Regions from separate parts of the Paraburkholderia sp. A3BS-1L genome, predicted to be linked through region 1. Evidence: predicted binding sites of a transcription regulator. Region 1 holds the regulator's gene; each other region holds the start of a gene.
The links. Region 1 encodes HrcA, which represses chaperone genes, less so after heat shock. Its sites were predicted from a motif close to TTAGCACTCNNNNNNNNNGAGTGCTAA; they were not measured.

Region 1 (3,278 bases):
CAAGGGCGTCGATCAGGATCGACTTGCCCGCGCCGGTTTCGCCGGAGAAAACGGAAAAGCCGTTGTCGAATTCGAGGTCGAGCGCGGCGACGATCACGAAGTCGCGGATCGAAAGATGGCGGAGCATGGCGGCGTCAGTCTTCCGGGTCGTCTTGCAGCGAGGGGTGTTCGTTCCAGTGCAGCTTCTGGCGCAGGGTCCGGAAATAGCTGTAGCCGACCGGGTGCAGGAAAGGCACGGTATGGCGCGAGCGGCGCACCTCGATTACGTCGTTGAGTTCGAGGGCCGTGAACGACTGCATGTCGAAGTTCACGTTGACGTCGCGTCCCGCGATGATCTGGATGCTGACCTTGCAGTCATCGGGCAGTACGATCGGGCGGTTCGAGAGCGCGTGCGGCGCAATCGGCACGAGCACGATGCCCTGCAACTGCGGATGCAGCAGCGGCCCCTGCGACGAGAGCGAATAGGCGGTCGAGCCTGTGGGCGTGGCGACGATCAGCCCGTCCGAGCGCTGGTTGTACATGAAGCGGCCGTCCACGTGCACGCGCAACTCCGCCATGCCTGAAACGCCGCTGCGGTTCACCACCACGTCGTTGAACGCAAGGGCGTGGTAGATCGGGTCGCCGCCGCGCGTAATGCGTGATTCGAGCAGCGAGCGCTCCTCGCGCTCGAAGCTGCCCGCGAGCAGTTGCGGCACGACTTCCTGCATGTCGGCGAACGGGATGTCGGTGATGAAGCCCAGACGCCCGTGGTTGATGCCGATGAGTGGTGTGCGGTAGGGCGCGAGCTGGCGGCCGGTGCCGAGCATCGTGCCGTCGCCGCCGAGCACCACGGCCACGTCCGCGCGCGCGCCAATTTCGGCGATCTGTAGCGCCGGATAGCCGGTGGCGCCGATCTGCTGGGCGGTGTGCGCTTCAAACACCACGTCGAAGCCGCGCTGCGAAATCGTGTGGGCGAGCGCCATCAGCGGCTCGCCGATGCCTTGCGTATTGCTGCGCCCGACGAGCGCAACCGTTTTGAACTGGCTCTGGATCTTCTGGATCTGCATGCCGGCATTACACCATAGTCGGGTCTCGAAAAGAACCTGGCAGCCCCTGCCCACGGGGCGTGGGCAGGGGCTGCGCCCCTTTTTTGCAGGCCGGCGTGACGCGGCGATGACAGACCGGCCAAAACAGTGCACAGGCTGCCACGGTTCCCGGGCGGCCCGGCCGCGGGCGCGAGCGCGGGCGGACTCGCCGCCAACCCGGCATTAGGCTAGAATTTTCAGTCATGCTAGACCCTCGCGCACAAACCCTCCTCAAAACGCTGATCGAGCGCTACATCGCCGAGGGTCAGCCGGTCGGCTCGCGCACGCTGTCGCGCTTTTCCGGCCTGGAGCTGAGCCCGGCGACGATCCGCAACGTGATGTCGGACCTCGAGGAGCTGGGGCTTGTGTCGAGCCCCCACACCTCGGCAGGGCGCGTGCCCACGCCGCGCGGCTATCGCCTGTTCGTCGACACCCTGCTCACTGTCGAGCCCTCGGCCGACGACGACGCGCTCACGCGGGCGGTCAAGACCACGCTGCGCCCCGGCGAGCCTCAGAAGGTGGTGGCGGCGGCGGCCAGCGTACTCTCGAATCTCTCGCAGTTCGCGGGCGTGGTGCTCACGCCACGGCGCACGCACGTGTTCAAGCAGGTCGAGTTCATGCGCCTGTCGGACAAGCGCATCCTGCTCATTATCGTGACGCCCGAAGGCGACGTGCAGAACCGCATCATGGCGACGCAGCGCGACTTCACGCCTTCCGAGCTCATCGAAGCCTCCAATTACATCAACGCGCACTTCGCCGGACTTTCGTTCGACGAGGTGCGGCGGCGCCTGCGCGAAGAGATCGACGCGCTGCGCGGCGACATGACCACGCTCATGCACGCCGCCGTGACCGCGAGCACCGACGAAACCGATACCGGCGAGACCGTGCTCATTTCCGGCGAGCGCAACCTGCTCGAAGTGGCCGATCTGTCGTCGGACATGGCGCGCCTGCGCAAGCTCTTCGACGTGTTCGACCAGAAAACGAGTCTCTTGCAGCTGCTCGATGTGTCGAGCCACGCCCAGGGCGTGCAGATCTTCATTGGCGGCGAGTCGACCCTCGTGCCGATCGAGGAAATGAGCGTGGTGACCGCGCCCTACGAAGTGAACGGCAAGATTGTCGGCACGCTCGGCGTGATCGGCCCGACGCGTATGGCCTACAACCGCGTGATTCCGATCGTGGACATCACCGCGCGCCTGCTCTCGCTCACGCTTAGCCAGAGCTGAAAGCGCTTGCCGCGCGGTTTGCCCGCGTTTCCCTTTGCACCGATCATCGCCCAAAGCCGGGCCGCGCGCCACTGGCCGAATGGCTAACGGTGGGGGTTTGGCGTGCGCCGCCGCGGTGCATCCCGCGCCTCGTGAGCGGGCTTTGGAGCCGGCCCGGCGTATCCAGTCACGCCCGCTATAATGCGCACTGGTGCAACCTTTGCCGCGCCTTGAAGCGCGGCGTCCCTGACCGCCTATGCGTTTCGACCTGGAGCGACCCCTGCAGTCAGCCGGTGCGCATCGCGTCGCGGTGCTGCTCATCAATCTGGGCACGCCCGACGCGCCCACGCCGCGCGCCGTGCGCCGCTATCTGGCGCAGTTCCTTTCCGATCCGCGCGTGGTCGAGATTCCCGCGCCCATCTGGCAGGTCATCCTGCGCGGGCTGATCCTGCCGTTTCGCAGCCGTTCGTCGGCGAAGAAGTACGCGGCGGTCTGGACGCCCGAAGGCTCCCCGCTGCGCGTGCACACGCAGAAGCAGGCCGACGGCTTGCGCCATCTGCTGCATCTGAACGACTACGCCGTGCTTGTGGACCATGCGATGCGCTACGGCACGCCCGACATCGCGGCGATGCTCAGCCAGCTCAAGCTCGCCGGCGCCGAGCGCATTTTGCTCATGCCGATGTATCCGCAATACTCGGCGTCGACCACGGCCACGGCTTTCGACGCCGCGTTCGCCAAGCTGCGGCGCATGCGCAACCAGCCGGAAATCCGCACGGTGCGCGCATACCACGACCATCCGGCTTATATCGGGGCGCTCGCGACTCAGGTGCGGGAGTACTGGCAGGCGCACGGCCGCCCCGACTTCGCGGCGGGAGATCGCCTCGTGCTGAGTTTTCACGGCGTGCCGAGCCGCACGCTCGATCTCGGCGACCCGTACCACGATCAATGCCAGCAGACGGCCTCGCTCCTCATGCATGCGCTCGAACTCACGCCGGTGGAATGCCGCGTCACG
Region 2 (3,278 bases), 130 kb from region 1:
CTACCAGTTCAGGGCCGCGAGCATGCTCGCGATTGCCGATACGCTGGAGGAAAAACAGAAAGAACTGGCGGTGATCGAGAAGGCGCGGCTGCAGTCGTCGCGTTCCGAGATGGGGCATGCCACCGAGATCGTCAACGGCAAGCTGCGCATCAAGGACGTGCCGCCGCTCGTGTATCACGTTCCCCTGGCGAGCCCGCACGACCAAAAGCAGTACGAGGCGCAGGTCCGGCGGTTTTTTGCCGACTACCGCTTGACGCTCCCCGATGACAGGCGCGCACTGTTCGACCGCTATGAACTCGTGGATGTGGCCATTCGGGTCGTGGGCATTGGCTCGGTCGGGACGCGGTGCTATCAGGCGCTGTTCATGGCCGATGGCGAGTCCCCGCTATTCCTTCAATTGAAGGAGGCGCGCGCCTCCGTGCTGGGGGGCTATGTGCCGCCGAGCCGTTTTCCGAACCACGGCCAGCGTGTGGTGAACGGACAGCGCCTGCTGCAGTCGGCGAGCGATATCTTCCTCGGGTGGTCGAAGATGCGGCACACCGGAAACGACTTCTACGTGCGCCAGTTGCGCGACATGAAGGGCGCATTCGATTTCACCACCTTCGATGTCGAGGATCTCGGCGAATATGCGGTCTCCTGCGCGCACGCGCTGGCCCATTCGATGGCCAAGGCGGGCGATCCGGCACTCATCTGCGGTTATATCGGCAAGTCGAGTGCCTTCGACGAGGCAATCGCGCGATTCGCGCTCGCTTACGCCGACCGCAATGAAGCCGATTGGGAGGTCTTGAAGGCAGCGGTCAAGACGGGGCGGATCCAGGTCATACATCAATGATCAATGAGGCTGGAGCACGCCAGGAATTTGATCGGCACCTCAATATTTGCTCGATGTTTAGGGATTCCCCTGGGATGCGGCGATAAATTGGGGATCGATTAAAAAGCCGCGTCAGCCTGTCATGTGCCCGCTATCTTCGGAAGACTCGCGAGCTAGTCGGTGGTTAATATAAGCCATTGTTTTTAATGACAAAAAAGACTGATATTCCGCGGCTCGCGCCCATGCGGCGAACTCGGAATCGGGTGTCCGAGGCTTGGAACTGCGGGCTTTCCGGCCAGCGCAGTGTGCCAAAAAAACCCATCCGGCCCGTTCTTGAATTTGTCATTCCCCGTCCATATAATTAGCACTCACCGCATGAGAGTGCTAACAACTCTGGTGCCAAACATCGCTGGCTGGCGGTTGTCGTCAGCCAGGTTTGTCTCTTCAAGTCCCAACCAAGATAGAGGATCTATCCATGAACCTTCGTCCTTTGCATGATCGCGTGATCGTCAAGCGCCTGGATCAAGAAACCAAGACCGCTTCGGGCATCGTGATCCCGGACGCAGCGGCAGAAAAGCCGGATCAAGGTGAAGTCCTGGCCATCGGCCCGGGCAAGCGCGACGACAAGGGCGCTCTGATCGCGCTCGACGTGAAGGTCGGCGACCGCGTTCTGTTCGGCAAGTACGCAGGCCAGACCGTCAAGGTCGACGGCAACGAACTGCTCGTGATGCGCGAAGAAGACATCATGGCCGTGGTGAACAAGTAAGTTCAGACCACCGCTCATTCATCAAGAATTCAAGGAGTTAGAAGATGGCAGCTAAAGACGTCGTGTTCGGCGATTCCGCCCGTTCCAAGATGGTTGAAGGCGTGAACATTCTCGCCAACGCAGTGAAGGTCACGCTGGGTCCGAAGGGCCGCAACGTGGTTCTCGAGCGCTCGTTCGGCGGCCCGACGGTCACCAAGGACGGTGTCTCGGTCGCAAAGGAAATCGAGCTCAAAGACAAGCTCCAGAACATGGGCGCGCAAATGGTCAAGGAAGTCGCTTCCAAGACCAGCGACAACGCCGGTGACGGCACCACGACCGCTACGGTCCTGGCACAGTCGATCGTGCGCGAAGGCATGAAGTACGTCGCATCGGGCATGAACCCGATGGACCTCAAGCGCGGCATCGACAAGGCCGTTGCAGCAGCAATCGAAGAGCTGCGCAAGGTCAGCAAGCCCTGCACGACCAACAAGGAAATCGCGCAAGTCGGCTCGATCTCGGCAAACAGCGACACGTCGATCGGCGACCGCATCGCTGAAGCGATGGACAAGGTCGGCAAGGAAGGCGTTATCACCGTCGAAGACGGCAAGTCGCTGCAAGACGAACTGGAAGTGGTCGAAGGCATGCAGTTCGACCGCGGCTACCTCTCGCCGTACTTCATCAACAACCCGGACAAGCAAGTCGCCGTGCTGGAAAGCCCGTTCGTCCTGCTGTTCGACAAGAAGATCTCGAACATCCGTGACCTGCTGCCGGTTCTGGAACAAGTCGCGAAGGCTGGCCGTCCGCTGCTGATCATCGCTGAAGACGTCGAAGGCGAGGCACTGGCCACGCTGGTCGTCAACAACATCCGTGGCATCCTGAAGACCGTTGCTGTCAAGGCTCCGGGCTTCGGCGACCGCCGCAAGGCCATGCTGGAAGACATCGCGATCCTGACCGGCGGTCAAGTCATCGCGGAAGAAACCGGCCTCACGCTCGAGAAGGCAACGCTGAACGAACTCGGTCAAGCGAAGCGCATCGAAGTGGGCAAGGAAAACACGACGATCATCGACGGCGCAGGCGAAGCCGTGAACATCGAAGCGCGCGTGAAGCAAATCCGCACGCAAATCGAAGAAGCGACCTCGGACTACGACCGCGAAAAGCTGCAAGAGCGCGTTGCCAAGCTGGCAGGCGGCGTTGCAGTGATCAAGGTTGGCGCTGCGACCGAAGTCGAAATGAAGGAAAAGAAGGCACGCGTGGAAGACGCGCTGCACGCAACCCGCGCTGCCGTTGAAGAAGGCATCGTCCCGGGCGGCGGCGTTGCGCTGATCCGTGCACGCACGGCAATCGCCAGCGTGAAGGGCGCCAACGCAGACCAGGACGCAGGCATCAAGATCGTCCTGCGCGCAATGGAAGAGCCGCTGCGCCAGATCGTCACGAACGGCGGCGAAGAAGCGTCGGTGGTCGTGGCAGCGGTTGCAGCTGGCCAGGGCAACTACGGCTACAACGCAGCGACGGGCGAGTACGTCGACATGGTCGAAGCCGGCGTGGTCGACCCGACGAAGGTCACGCGCACCGCGCTGCAAAACGCAGCTTCGGTCGCAGGTCTGCTGCTGACGACGGACGCAGCGGTTGCTGAAGTGCCGAAGGAAGATGCTCCGATGCCTGGCGGCATGCCCGGCGGCATGGGCGGCATGGGCATGGACATGTAAGAACGGCTCGCGCCGC
Region 3 (3,278 bases), 210 kb from region 1:
GGTCATCACATAGACCGATTCCATGATGACGAGGAGCCATGACAGGCCCAGCGTGAGCGGCACGAACAGGAAGTGGTAGAGCGCGGTGACCGCGAACTGCAGCCGCGATAGATCAACGGTTTCGCTAATTGGCATGGCGCAGATCCCTTTGAGATGGAGGTGCCCCGGGCGGACTGGCACCGGGCTGCATGGGCACGGAGAGGAGGGCTTGGGCGACCGCTGCCGGCGGCATGCTCATGTTCTCGGCCTGCGGATGGCTAAAAAATGCGTATTTGAGCGCCATCAGCAGCACAAGCTTGAAGGCGAGGACGAGAACGATGTCGCGGCTGAAGGTCGGGCCGCGAGCCCACTGAAGCAAGCGCACGCGCAGCAACGGTCGCGCACGCGCAGGCGAACCGGAGGTTGGAATCATGACGATGTCAGATTAGGGCCGAATCACACATGAAATCATCTTACGAAGAAATGGGAAATTACGGCATGAAGATGTACGAATTACTGTAGGCCAAAAGAAAAAGCCCCACTCTCGGTAAGAGTGGGGCTTTGCGTGCCGAGCCTCGTGGCGCGGCCTTCTCGCGGCTTCGTGCGACTCAGTGTCTCAGCTGAAGCTTAGGCGTACTCGGCCAGCGCAGTGCGCATCTTCTTCATGGCGCTGGCTTCGATCTGGCGGATGCGCTCGGCCGAGACGCCGAATTCGTCGGCCAGTTCGTGCAGCGTCGAGCCGCCCGAGCCGTCGTCGTCGACGTTCAGCCAGCGCGCCTCGATGATGCGGCGGCTGCGCGCATCGAGAGCTTCCAAAGCGCTTGCAATGCCGTCCGATTGCAGGCGGTCGCGTTGGCGCGAGGCGATCACGGCGGTGGGCTCGCTATGCGAGTCGGCGAGCCAGGCGATCGGGGCGAACGACTCTTCGCCGTCTTCGGTCTGGCTTTCGAGCGCGATGTCCGAACCTGAAAGGCGCGTTTCCATCTCCACGACTTCTTCGCGCTTCACGTTCAGTTCCTGCGCGAGGCCGTCGATTTCCTCGGGCGTGAACGACTGCAGGCCCTGCTTGTGACTGCGCAGGTTGAAGAACAGCTTGCGCTGCGCCTTGGTCGTGGCGACCTTCACCATGCGCCAGTTGCGCAGGATGTACTCGTGAATCTCCGCCTTGATCCAGTGCATGGCGTAGGACACGAGACGTACGTTCTGCTCGGGGTCAAAGCGCTTCACAGCCTTCATCAGGCCGATATTGCCTTCCTGGATCAAGTCGGCATGCGGCAGGCCGTAGCCCAGGTAATTGCGCGCGATGGACACCACGAGGCGCAGGTGCGACAGCACAAGACGGCGCGCGCCTTCGAGATTGTTTTGCTCGCGAAACTCGGTCGCGAATTGGCGCTCCTCTTGCGGCGTCAACATCGGGATCCGGTTCACGGCCTGAATGTAGGCGTCGATGTTGCCGAGCTGGCCGGGCAGCATGGAAGCGTTCGCGAGCGCCAGTACACCCGAACCCCCGGCCTTGGCCGACGACGGGCTAAGCACACTCGGAAGGGTCATGGTCATTGCGTTGCTCACGTAGCGAACTCCTAAGGGATCTTGCGAAAGTCAGACATCGACTCCACGGTGGATGTTAGCACTCTCAATTAACGAGTGCTAATACTTCGAGTCTGTAGGGACTTCAAGGTTCCGTTCACCCTATCGAAATATTTGTTTCGATAGATTTCGTCGAATCCGCGAGAGGCAAGCTGGACGGGGTTTGCCGCGCCGTGCAGTCCTGGAAGACACTGAAGGTCGAAGAAATACTCTAGAACGCGTTGCCATCCGTCGCGGATGAAGTCGAGGAAAAAGCCGGGAATCGCGATGCGCTCCACAGGCGGCTCACACCCTAGGGTCATGCCTTTGCTATGACCCTAATTTAGCCACCAAGATCTGTTCAATAGACAACGGGGCGGCCCAAAAGTGCTGCGATGCGACATTCATGGCCGGTCAGGCACGTCGCGCTGCGCATTGGCGATGATTTATCCTGGATGGAGGCGATGCTTTTGATCGCAAGTTTCCATGCGTCAAAACCTGGTATAAATTTCATCGAGGCGCGTGCGAGAAATCTTCGGCGCGGATCGACGCGACGATGCGGACTCTTGCGCAAGGGGCTCGAGCAATGGCTGCAAAAATAATCGATGCGATTCGCGGGTTGGAGCGCGAGCGGTTTCGCGCAATGGTGGACGGCGACGGCTCGTCGCTGGAACAACTCCTCTCCGACAACGCCACCTTCATCCACACGAACGGCAAACGCGAGACCAAGCAGCAGTTCATCGATGCGATCACGGCGGGGCGCCGCCGCTATCGCCAGATCGAGATCCAGTCGCAGGATGTACTGCCGGTGGGGCGCGAGGCCTGCGTGATCTCGGGCCGCGCGCTGATCGAAATGGAAGCGAACAACGGCGCGTTGCTCTATCCCATTGCCTACACGGCGATTCAGACCCAGGAGGATGGCCACTGGCGTCTGCTCGCGTGGCAGGCGACGCGTTGCGCTGTCGAGTGACGACCGGTAGGTCCACTCGCCGATATCGCTTGCTGAGCGTATCGGGCGCACGCCGACGGCCCGTTTTGCCGCCGGCGCTCAACGCTAAGCCCGGGTACTGCTTTCTGCCGAACCGCTGATTTCACCATGCCGCCGCGTCTGCGCGAGGAGCGGCATGCATGCCGGTGTAATCAGGCCGCCGCGCGCTGGTCAACCCGAGGCCAGGCGGCGCGGTTGACCGCGCTCACCACGGCGGCGACAGCCGCATGGGCGGCGTCGTCGGCCACGCCGACGCCGTGACGCAGCGGCTGGCCGCCCACGCGGCAACCGACGAATACCGCCGTGGCGCCCTGCGCCGTGCGCATGGTTTCGAATGAAGTGATTTCGACGCTTTCCCCCGAGGCTGCCGCAATCGCCCCGGCCATTGCCTGGGCGTAGGCCTGATCGATCTGCGCCGCTGCCGGCATGGCGACGTCGCGGCCTTCCCAGCGCACCCGCCCCGCGCCGGCGTGCGTGGCCGGACCGTGCGTCTCGAGGTATTCGCGCGTGAAGAGCGCGCAAATTGCGTCGCCCGAAATTTCCTCGCCCGAGCCGTCGGTGACCGTCTGCACGGCGTGGCTGAATTCGATCTGCACGCGGCGCGGCGGCGTGAAGCCCATGCCGCGCTCGAGCAGCCAGGTGGCGCCGCCCTTGCCCGACTGGCTGTTCACGCGGATCACGGCGTCGTAGCTGCGGCCGAGATCGGCGGGATCGATCGGCAGATAGGGCACTTCCCAGACGGCGT

Region 2: groES (co-chaperone GroES) is a predicted target of HrcA. The motif match lies at 1,173-1,199, and genes of this name have one in related genera.
Region 3: rpoH (RNA polymerase sigma factor RpoH) is a predicted target of HrcA. The motif match lies at 1,604-1,630, and genes of this name have one in related genera.

The regions. Positions count from the first base shown of each region.
Region 1 is NZ_CP120442.1:576,351-579,628, forward strand. It holds gene recN (DNA repair protein RecN) at 1-127, opposite strand, end outside; gene P5W99_RS02595 (NAD kinase) at 135-1,046, opposite strand; gene hrcA (heat-inducible transcriptional repressor HrcA) at 1,268-2,287, shown strand; gene hemH (ferrochelatase) at 2,523-3,278, shown strand, end outside.
Region 2 is NZ_CP120442.1:703,750-707,027, forward strand. It holds gene P5W99_RS03105 (DUF2252 domain-containing protein) at 1-832, shown strand, start outside; gene groES (co-chaperone GroES) at 1,287-1,577, shown strand; gene groL (chaperonin GroEL) at 1,622-3,262, shown strand.
Region 3 is NZ_CP120442.1:362,344-365,621, forward strand. It holds gene P5W99_RS01635 (cytochrome ubiquinol oxidase subunit I) at 1-135, opposite strand, end outside; gene cydP (cytochrome oxidase putative small subunit CydP) at 125-412, opposite strand; gene rpoH (RNA polymerase sigma factor RpoH) at 607-1,548, opposite strand; gene P5W99_RS01650 (nuclear transport factor 2 family protein) at 2,132-2,515, shown strand; gene leuA (2-isopropylmalate synthase) at 2,686-3,278, opposite strand, start outside.